Regions from separate parts of the Paenibacillus sp. FSL P2-0322 genome, predicted to be linked through region 3. Evidence: riboswitches for the same ligand, from Rfam matches in the RefSeq annotation. Region 3 holds a riboswitch; each other region holds the start of a gene.

Region 1 (3,557 bases), 1.8 Mb from region 3:
AGGGACATTATGCGCGGTGAGCAAAATAGTAGCAGGGTCACCAGGAGCGAGCCGCATCAGTACAAAAGTCAGCGTGGATACAACGAATACAATGATGAGCAGCTGCGCCACACGTTCCAGTATAAAACGAATCATAGGATACGCAGCTCGTTATTCCGTAATATCAGATTGCGCTGTAATGTAGTAATACTCGATCGGATGGGGTGTAAAACCCTCCACCCCTTTTTTCACACCAAACACATTATCAGGATGCACAATGAACGACTGTGGCAAATCCGCATTGATGATATCCAGCGCTTGTAGTGTCACAGCATTACGCTGCGCTGTATCCTTCGCCAGCTTCAAGCTGTTAAGAATACTCTCTAGCGGTTTGGAACTATACCGGCTTACATTGGCTTCGCTTTTCGAAGAATAAAACATGTCCATAAAATATTGCGGCTCTCCTGTATGAGCAGTAAGCATGCTGTACATAGCAAAATCCCAATCGTTTTTGGTCAACGCCTCGTCGATATTTTCCACCTTGCGAATCTTGACTTGGATTCCCTCTTTCAGCAATTGGCTTTGGATGACCTCAGCCATAACGGAGAGCTCTGGACGCTGAGGGAAAGTCAGCAGTGTAACCTCGAACGGCTTGCCTTGCTTAGTCCATGTCCCTTGGGCGTCTTTCTGCCAGCCATCCTTCGTCAACAGCTGCTCTGCCGTTCCGTTCAGCGCTTTACGCTCAACTTTACCGAAGGGAAGAATGCTCGGGAACGGACTGCTTGCTTCCGTACCGAAGCCCCTCATGACGGCGCTCACAATCGATGTGCGTGGAATCAGGCTGTCCACCACCTTACGGTTCGCCGCATCCTTGAATACTGGCGATTCCATATTGTACACGATCATATGGGTGCGTAAGGAGGGAGCCGACAGCACTTGTAGCTTGTCGTTCTTTTTCAGTACCTCTGCGTTATCAACCGGAATATCCGTCGCCACGTCCACCTCGCCGGATTGCAGCGCCATCAGGCGCGAATTCCCATCCGTAATGAACTTCATCGTCGCTTCAGCCAGTCGTGCCTTCTCGCCCCAATATCCGTCATAACGCTCTACGACCAAGGATTGGTCCTTGTTGAATGCTTTGATTTTAAAGGCGCCTGTCATCGCTGGGTAACTCTGCTCATCTTTCATCGATGCCACATCCAGTACAATCGTCGATGGATCAGCTAGATTGGACACCAGCGCCGCGTTCGGCTGGTTTGTCGTGATTTTCAAGGCCAGCGGGCCGCTTACATCAATGGACTTCACATTCAGTAAATCCTTTGCCAGATGGCTTTTCTCGATAGAGCGCAGCAAAGACGCTTTTACACCTGCTGCATCCATACTCTTTCCATCATGAAAAGTGACTTTATCCTGCAAGCTGAACGTCCAAACTGTAGGACTATCCTGCTTCCACTCCTTTGCCAGCCAAGCCACAGGCTCCAGCTTTTCATTCAAACGTACCAGTGTCTCACCTGCACCGGATCGCATCACATCCCAGCTATTATCTCCGTGCGGGTCAACGCCTGACGGTTTCCATGTATACGCCATTACCAGCTTTTTATCTGTCGCTGTTTGTTGTGCTGACGCGTTTTCACCCTTGCCGGAGCTATCCGACGTCTTATTGCTGGCACATCCCGAAAGAGCCATAACTGCTAGCAACAGCATCACCCCTGTACATATCAACCATGAACGCCTGCTACGATTGCTAATCATTCAATGAATCCCCCTCTATCTTGTAAAATCATATAAACCTAACGCAAAACGCGAAAAAAGCATTCCGGACCACTTGATCAGCAGTCAGAAATGCTTTCATTATAAAATGTCATAACTCACCTCGAAGCCAACTCCAAAAACATAGAAGGGATCAGATCGGTTTCAGACATTCCGTATGCAGCACGCCTAACCACCTCCCCAGCATCCCGTGGGTCTGACAGTGATGTCAAAACAGGCAGGTCTCCTGACTCCAGGCGCATCTTTCAGGCCTTCCCGGTTCTTCACAGTTCCAGTGGCTGTTCTGAAAGCTCCAGCAGTATCCTGCTGATGCCTGTATACAGTGGCGGGCCCGTGTCGGAATCAACCGAACTTCCCTTTTAAGTGAACACGCTCAACAACTATCCACATGGTCTCAACAAAACCCCGTACATAGAGTCGTCCGGCTCACACCTGTTTTCTTCCTTTATTTCTTTCCATTACGATCTTATTTTGTTGTCACAGGCTTGTCAATAAATGCTGCACAATATTTTAAATTTGAACGATACAGCGAGATTGAAGGTGATGTCTATTCATTGCGTGCACGAAATGAACGTGCTAAAATTAGGTATAGAGATAATCATCGTGTCCGTATACTAAAAAGAGTCTTCGCCGCGCCAACGGCAAAGACTCTAGGACTTGAAAGGCTGTGGATCACCACCACGGCGCGCTGCATAACTAAATGTTAATGCAAACGAAACCCACCGTTAGGGGCCAACCTAATTACGCGGTGGGTTTTCGCTTGTTCCGAAATTTTCGACGTAGCCAGCGATAAAGTTTACGAATACTAAACACCAGGCTTAGTAACGTAACCATCCAACGCAACACATCGTAGCACGACACAAGGTTGACCATCGGCTTCACCCCCTTTCGGGAAGCTGCACCGTGGTCCGAAAACATCCACCACTATTCAAAATCCATAAGGTAAATTATACCACGGCCTCGCCCACTACTCTAGCAAATTCCTCTAGTAAATAAATCAACTTAAGAGTTAACTTTAGCGCCACTGCACAGTCGGACAGGGTCAATATCTATATGTCCCCAGACGGCAAGGGTTTATTTATCCCTAATCATCAAACCTTCTGTGGAACCTCCTGAACCGTCACGCTTTTGACCGATTCGCCCTGTTTTCTTGTCAAAACGATGTTCAAGACAAGCGCTGTAATCGAACCCGAAACGATACCATTTTGCAACAGCATTTTGGCAAAGCTCGGCAGCTGGTCGAACATTTGTGGCAGAACGGCAGAGCCTAGACCCACGGCAATACTGCATGCTGCGATCAGCAGATTGCTTTCTTTCCGTAGATCCACTTCTGACAGAATAGACATGCCTGATGCAGCGACCGAGCCGAACATGACGATCATCGCCCCGCCCAGCACAGCGTTAGGAATCACTGTCGTTAAAGCAGCCAGCTTAGGCAGCAAACCGAGAACAACCATGATACCGCCCGCAGCAAAAATAACGTTCCGCGATTTGACGCGTGTGAGTGAGATCAGACCCACATTTTGCGAGAAAGCTGTATAAGGAAACGCGTTAAAAATACCCCCAAGCATGATCGCAAGTCCCTCGGAACGCAGACCATTGACGATCTGCTTCTGCTCCACCTTCTGATCAATCGCTTTGCCTACTGCCAGATAAACGCCCGTTGACTCGACCATGCTGACAATATTGACGATAATCATCGTACAAACTGCCATAATGCTAAACTCTGGCTTACCAAAATAAAACGGCTGTGCAACACTCACCCATGAAGCCTCCGCCACGGGAGCAAAATGCACCATTCCCATTCC
Region 2 (3,557 bases), 2.0 Mb from region 3:
GCTGATCAAAGGAAACGTCTCCGTATATAATCGGCGGTTTGACACAGCGGGAGCCGTAGGACTGCACCCATCCGTTTTGCGTAAAAGCAAAGCCGTTCAGCTTTTCGCCAAAAAATTCAACCATATCGGTCCGCTCAAATTCTCCATGAACAAGCACGTCTATGCCAATGTCCTCTTGAATATCAATCCATTCCTTAATTTGCTGTTGGATGAACGCCCGGTATTGCTCGGCTGACCATTCTCCTTTGCGATAGTGCAGGCGGGCCTTGCGGATCTCGGCGGTTTGCGGGAAGCTACCAATGGTCGTCGTAGGCAGTGGAGGCAACTTCAGCTTATTTTGCTGAATCTCACGACGCTCGGCGAAAGGAACGCTGCGTGACAGAGGCTCTTTTGCCAACAGGTCGGCCAGATCGGCAGCTGTCTGTACGCGTGCCGCTGAACTGTTGAAACGGGCTACCGCATCCGCACTTTGCTCAAGCTTGGCGAGTGCGGAAGGATCGTGTTTGCCAAGTGCAGCCGTCAGGACGGCGATTTCCTCCAGCTTTTCATCGGCAAAGGCCAGCGCTTGCACCAGCTCCTTGTCCAGCTTGTGCTCTGCCTCCAGACTGACTGGCACATGCAGCAGACTGCATGATGGCTGTACGATAAGCTGTGCGGCAGTGGTTTGTTCTGCTAACTGACCCAGCAGGGCAGCCACAGCGTTCAGGTCGCTTCGCCATATATTGCGCCCGTCAATAACCCCAGCGCCCAGCGTTTTTCCTTTAGGGAAGCCATGCTGCAATATATGCTGAAGATTTTCGCCATCATCATACACAAAATCAAGACCCAATCCCTGTACCGGAAGTGCAGACAGACGCTCATAATGGTCCAGGCTGCCAAAGTAGGTTTGCAGCATTATATTCAAGGAGGGCGCAGCTTGAGTCAAAGCTTCATAGACTTCCTGAATAATGTCCAAATCCTCTGCCGGGAATGAGGTGGTTAGGACAGGTTCATCGATTTGGACCCACTGAACGCCTTCTGCCGCTAGTTCAGACAGGATACGGGTGTACAGTGGCAGGAAGCTTCGTACGATGGTGGCCAAATCCTTACGATCATAGCCTTTGGATAAGGTAACGAATGAATAGGGGCCGATGAGGACCGGTTTCCCATCAATGCCTAGTTCTTGTTTTGCTTCACGATAAGCCTGTAAGGGTTTATTTTCAGTGAACACCGGGACTGCGTTTGCCAATTCAGGAACGATGTAGTGATAATTGGTATTCATCCATTTGGTCATTTCACTGGCGGTTGCTCCCTTCTGTCCACGAGCGATCCCAAAATACACGGACAGAGGAACCGGACCTGCGGGACGATGGTTGAACCGTTCGGGTACCAGACCGAACATTACAGATGTATCCAGCATGTGATCGTAATAGGAGAAGTCTCCGACAGGAATGCGATCAATCCCCTTGTCACGCTGCTTGCTCAGATGCTCCAACCGTAATCTTTTCATCTCCGTCTGCAGTTCGCTTTCGTTAATGCTGCCGTTCCAGAAGCGTTCCAGTGCTTTCTTCCATTCCCGGTTTTCGCCGATACGCGGATATCCCAGATTACTGCTAATCAAGCCGGACAATTCAGGCCATTCAATAATGGACATGTACTTTTCCTCCTAGTGGGTAGCTGTTTTATTTTTACGTACCAAAAAAGGCATTCTTCCCCCAGAGTTAAAAATAAGTAGGGGAAAGAATGCCTCCGTGATTAAAAAATCAAAAATACGGCGACTGCTCTTAACACCTCCCTATCTTCCGTAGGTACTTGCGATGTTGTTAAAATAGGCAGGTCTCCTGACTTACGGATCATGACTCTCAGCATTCCTTCCCGGTCTGTGGACCAGTGGATATATGAACAGCTGAAAGTTCCCCGTTTACAGTGGCGGGACCGTGCCGGATTTGCACCGGCTTCCCTTTTAAGCCTGATCTGAATAGAACAGACACCTATCTCCAAGCTATGCGGTTAAGGTATGACGAATAATTATGCACTCGTATACTTGTTCACCATCATAAGTGAAACTTACAGGATGCGCAATAGAAACTCCAATGGAAACAGTTAGCTATATGAAAAAAAGACAAGCCTTACCCATGATGGGGACTTGTCTTAGATATATAGCATCTTGCCGGGTAAACTTCGCGTTAAGCCAATGAAACGGTATAGCCTGCCTGAATACTGGCTTTTACATCTACCAGACGCTGGTTGCGACTGCCCCGGAAGGGAAGGGTCAGGTCCTTTTGCTGTTCTACAAAACGACCATCCACAATCACATCGCACAAAAGCGCTAGCTCCTGTCGCTCCTGATCTGTGAGTAAATCTTCATAGACAAAGCCAGTATAAGCCCACACGGTTCGGTCGGGACAGGCCTCGCGGAAGTCACGCACAAATTGCGAGCATTCTGCTGCTGAGAAAAACGGATCTCCCCCGCAGAGAGTCAGTCCGTCCAACAACGGATTATCCATGATGTCACGAATGACTTCCTGTTGTCGTTGGGGTGTAAATGGCTCACCTGCACGGAAGCTCCACGACGCTGGATTAAAGCATCCGGGACAGGCATGACGGCAACCGCTAATAAACACGACAGTGCGCAGGCCGTATCCTTCGTTCAGAGATTCCGGAATGTAGCCACACAAATTCACTTATGTTTCACCCGGTCTCGAACTTCTGCCTGTTTTGCAGCATTAAAGCGAACGGTATAATCTCCTGTCAGATATCCGGTTACCCGACGTAAGCGCTGAAAGTGTGTATGCTCCTCATCTGTGCCGCATTGGGGGCAGCTTGTCCCGATAATCCCTTCATAACCACATTCCGTACAACGATCCACCGGGTGGTTGATAGAGAAATAGCCGATGTTCTGATGCAGCGCGTACTGAACAATTTTAAGAAACGCATCCGGGTTATTCCGCGCGTTACCATCCAGCTCGATGTATGAAATCGCACCAGCGTTGCAGAGGTTATGGAACGGAGCTTCCAAGCTGATTTTACGAGCAGCCGGGAGCGTATAATACACGGGAATATGAAAAGAATTCGTGTAATATTCTCGATCATTTACCTCAGGGATAATCCCGAAATCACGTTGATCCAGCAATGTGAACTTGCCCGACAGACCTTCGGCAGGCGTAGCGAACAATGTAATATTTAAATTGTGATATTCACTCATTCGATCGCAATACACGCGCATGGAAGTGATGATTCGCTGTGCCTCGCGGTATACGAAATCATCCTCCCCGTGGTGTTTCCCGTATAGTGCCTTCATGCACTCAGCCAGCCCGATGAACCCGATCGAAAGCGTACCGTGCTTTAGTACGCTTCCCACCTTATCATCTGGCGCCAGTTGTTCTCCACCTTCCCATACCCCTTCGCGCATCATAAAGTCCGAGGCTTTGGCCGGTTGGCTGGTCTGGATTTGATAGCGATGGATTAGGCCATCCACCGCAATGCGCATAACTTCTTCCAGTCTCGCATCAAAGCGATCACGGTCAGGTGTCAGGCGTTTGCCTGTGCAAATACCATACTCAATGCCAAGCCGCACC
Region 3 (3,557 bases):
GGGCTAACAACGTGCGAGCCGCCGTATCTGCCCAAGCCATAAAAATAGCTCCACCGAGCGCAGATAATGGAACAATCATCCGGTAATCAGGCCCTGTCACCAGACGAATGATATGCGGTACAACGAGTCCCACAAAGCCAATCACTCCACATACCGAGACAGCGGCTGCTGTCAGCAGCGTGGAAATGATCAGAACAGATAGCTTCGTCGCATCTACATGAACTCCCATGTGAGCCGCCTGACGTTCACCCAAAGCCAAAATATTCAGCACACGTGCCCGGTTCCATAGAAATACCAGTCCTATGACCACATAAGGTAAAAGGATTCCTGTATATGACCAACCGCGCAGACTAAGACTTCCCATCGTCCAGTACAATATTTCATTGACCGTCTCCTTCGACATGGCTGTCAGAAAGGAAACAACCGCCCCCAGAAAGGATTGCATCACCACACCCGACAAAATGAGACTTTGTGTCGGGATTTTTCTACCTTCCCGTGCCAACGTCAGCACCATCCACAGCGTCAGCATTCCGGTCGTAAATGCCACTAACGGCAGCGTCCATATGCCAACAAATGAAAATTGAAGGCCCCAATAAATCAGTACTGCCGCTCCTACCGAAGCCCCCGAGGATACCCCCAGTGTATACGGATCAGCCAAAGGATTACGCAGCACACCCTGAAATCCGGCTCCCGCCAGCGCCAGCGCTGCTCCTACCAACATTCCCAGTAACACTCGTGGCAATCTGACCTTCAAAATAATTTGCTCTGAGGATGTATTCCAATCCGGTGTAAACGTATCGCCTAACCATGGAAGGTGGTTAACCAGAATGCCCGTGATCTGGCTGACCGGAAGCTTGGCCGAGCCGATGCCAAGACAGAGCAGCAGCGTCAGTAACAGCAGGACAAGACCTGTTCCTCCAAAGCCGATCAGTTTACGGTTCATTTGAAAATTTCAGGATACACGCCCTTGGCCACTTCCTTGAGACCTTCCGTTACACGTGGACCCGGACGACTGATCAAATTATCATCCACGGCAAACACCCGGTTGTGGCGAACAGCCGATATTTGATCCCATCCACTGCGAGCTTTAATGATTTCGCCGAGCGTTTGACCAGTTTTGTCGTCCTTGACACTTTTGCTGTACAAAATCACGTCAGGGTTCGCAGCAATAATATTTTCCTCACTAATTTGGTACCACCCCTTCTGCGTGGCACCTACATTTTCGCCGCCCGCTAACGTGATCAGCTCGTCCATAAACTCGCCTTTACCAACTGTCCAGCCTGGTGAAAACTCGACGTATACCCGCAGCTTCTGACCTTTACCGATATTTTTAATTCCTTCTTTCACTTCAGCTACATCTGCTCTCATCTTGTCAGTCACCGCTCTCGCTTCTTTCTGATGATCGGTGATTTTCCCATACAATTCGATGTTAGCCATGACATCTTCAACTGTCTTCGGTTCCGTTTTAAAAATCATAATTCCCATGTCGCGCAGCTTGGTCGTAGCCTGTTCACTAAGTGATATCCCTGCAAAAACGACTTCCGGGTTAGCAGCAATGATCGCCTCTTCGTTCGGTTTCATAATACCGCCCACTTTAGGCTTTTTCGTAGCTGCTTCTGGGTAATCAGAGTAGTCGGAGACACCGACAATTTCCTTATCCAGCCCGATGGCGAACAGCGCCTCGGTTTCTGCCGGGGAGACGGAAACGATTTTATCCGGCGCTTTTTTGAATGTAAATTCCTGTCCTGTTGCATCCTTAACTGTGAGTGGGTAAACTGTTTTGCCCGGAGGCTCTTGTGCGGTTACGGTCTGTCCCGGCTGCTGTGAAGAATTCTGGTTCTCTTTATTTTCAGCATTTTTCCCATTAGCGCCACATGCACTCAGCACAACTGCCAAAATCAGAACCAATAGACCTGTTGTCCAAACCTTTATTTTTTTTCCTGCCATGATTTGCACCCCTTCATAAAAAAAATCGTTAAGAGCGTTACTTGAACATCATCAGATATCTTCTAAATCCAGCCTTCTTTTCCTATCAAAAAACCCCCGCATCCTCATATCAGGACACAGGGGTCACGTTAGCGCAGATCGTGCGCAGGCGGCAGCTTCTTTCCGCATGGACAGTCACTGCGAACACGTCATCCTTTCCTCGAAGGACTATGGTGACAGGCGGACGGGCAGGTATCCTGACTTATGGTAAAATGCATGTCCTGAAATTCTTTCATATGCTTAGTAGCACATAAAGCAGGACTAACGGGCATGTTTCCATTTACAGTGGCGGGACCGCGCCGGACTCACACCGACTTCCCTTTTAACAGCGCAGGCAAGGGAAACCATAGTTTCATCACGCTGCGCCGACCTCGTCTGCTGGATATTTGATAAGTGGTAGTCAAGCCGTTCTTTTACTTGATGATTATAGGTTAAAAAGAGGCGGCTTACAACCCAAACAGCCTCTTTATCCGCAGGTGTCTAACCTAATGAGGAAGCATTTCTGCTATGTAATTGTGCCGTCCTGCCAGCCTCAATTGAATCCTAAATGCTTCTCCCGGCCTCGGATTCAGACTCCAAAAATCATGACCCGGTATCAGCATGCAAGCCAACTGACGAATTACGCCACCATGCGTAACGACCAAAACAGAGAGCGGCGCAGCAGTCAAACCCATGGGTTGAACTTCCATAGCAACACGCCATTCATACAGAGAGTCAAGAAATTTCCGTAGACGATTCACAAAATCTGTCCAAGACTCTCCTCCAGGAGGGGTTATCCGTTGTGGCTCATCAATCCAAGCGCGATACAAAGACACATCCTTGAGCATGTCATACGTTTTTCCATCCCACTCGCCAAAATGAAGCTCTCGCAGACGTGGTTCCATCATAGGAGACATAGTAGATAGGGAATCTCCAGACGTCAATTCTGATTCTGGCACAATGATCTGCAAGGTCTGGCGACATCGCATTAAATCGCTGCAATAGATTCGAGCAAAGGACTGCCCTTGCAATTTTTCTTGCAAAGGCTTTAATTCCTGCTCTGCTCCCGGTAGCAAACCTAAGTCGGAGTGTCCCAGATATCGACGTTCCTTGTTCCATAAGGTTGTGCCGTGACGAACTAACACGAGTTCCATGTCCCAATGCAGATCTTCTTTAGCATCATACGGCACCTTATCCTCCTGTGAGTTCGGACTTTGTGCGTATTCTACTCTCCTTTTTGCTGCTATATCTTGTTTCAAGAAATGTCACTTCCTGCTCGATCATTATTCAGTGTGTCACTCCTCACCGCACCCATCCCAAGGCAAAACAACCTGCGGCTCCTAACAAACACAATCCTACAAACATACTGGACACGGCGAACATCAGCTGGATCGTATGCCGTATATCTTTCGACTCTAGCGGTCGTATCCAATCGCCCATGTATGCACGAAAGGAGCGCACGCCATGATACACATTATAGCCTCCAAGACGAATCCCCAGTGCACCAGCAACAGCCGATTCCGGGAAGCCACTGTTCGGGCTTGGGTGCAGACGAGCGTCTCGCTTGACTGTGCGCCAGCTTCTTGCAGCAT

The links. A riboswitch is a leader RNA that binds a small molecule or an ion and turns the genes downstream of it on or off. The one in region 3 is predicted to bind cobalamin.
Region 1: it holds a riboswitch for cobalamin, as region 3 does, so the genes downstream of both, MKY24_RS26140 (ABC transporter substrate-binding protein) here and MKY24_RS07105 (cobalamin-binding protein) in region 3, are expected to answer to the same signal.
Region 2: it holds a riboswitch for cobalamin, as region 3 does, so the genes downstream of both, metE (5-methyltetrahydropteroyltriglutamate--homocysteine S-methyltransferase) here and MKY24_RS07105 (cobalamin-binding protein) in region 3, are expected to answer to the same signal.

Annotation. Positions count from the first base shown of each region.
Region 1 covers NZ_CP150243.1:5,906,994-5,910,550, forward strand. Annotated here, with positions in the region: gene nikB (nickel ABC transporter permease) at 1-135, opposite strand, end outside; gene MKY24_RS26140 (ABC transporter substrate-binding protein) at 151-1,731, opposite strand; cobalamin riboswitch at 1,948-2,152, opposite strand; gene MKY24_RS26145 (nucleobase:cation symporter-2 family protein) at 2,841-3,557, opposite strand, start outside.
Region 2 covers NZ_CP150243.1:5,686,957-5,690,513, reverse strand. Annotated here, with positions in the region: gene metE (5-methyltetrahydropteroyltriglutamate--homocysteine S-methyltransferase) at 1-1,633, opposite strand, end outside; cobalamin riboswitch at 1,793-1,989, opposite strand; gene nrdG (anaerobic ribonucleoside-triphosphate reductase activating protein) at 2,166-2,663, opposite strand; gene MKY24_RS25175 (anaerobic ribonucleoside triphosphate reductase) at 2,660-3,557, opposite strand, start outside.
Region 3 covers NZ_CP150243.1:1,620,686-1,624,242, reverse strand. Annotated here, with positions in the region: gene MKY24_RS07110 (iron ABC transporter permease) at 1-943, opposite strand, end outside; gene MKY24_RS07105 (cobalamin-binding protein) at 940-1,947, opposite strand; cobalamin riboswitch at 2,156-2,350, opposite strand; gene MKY24_RS07100 (histidine phosphatase family protein) at 2,472-3,224, opposite strand; gene cbiB (adenosylcobinamide-phosphate synthase CbiB) at 3,268-3,557, opposite strand, start outside.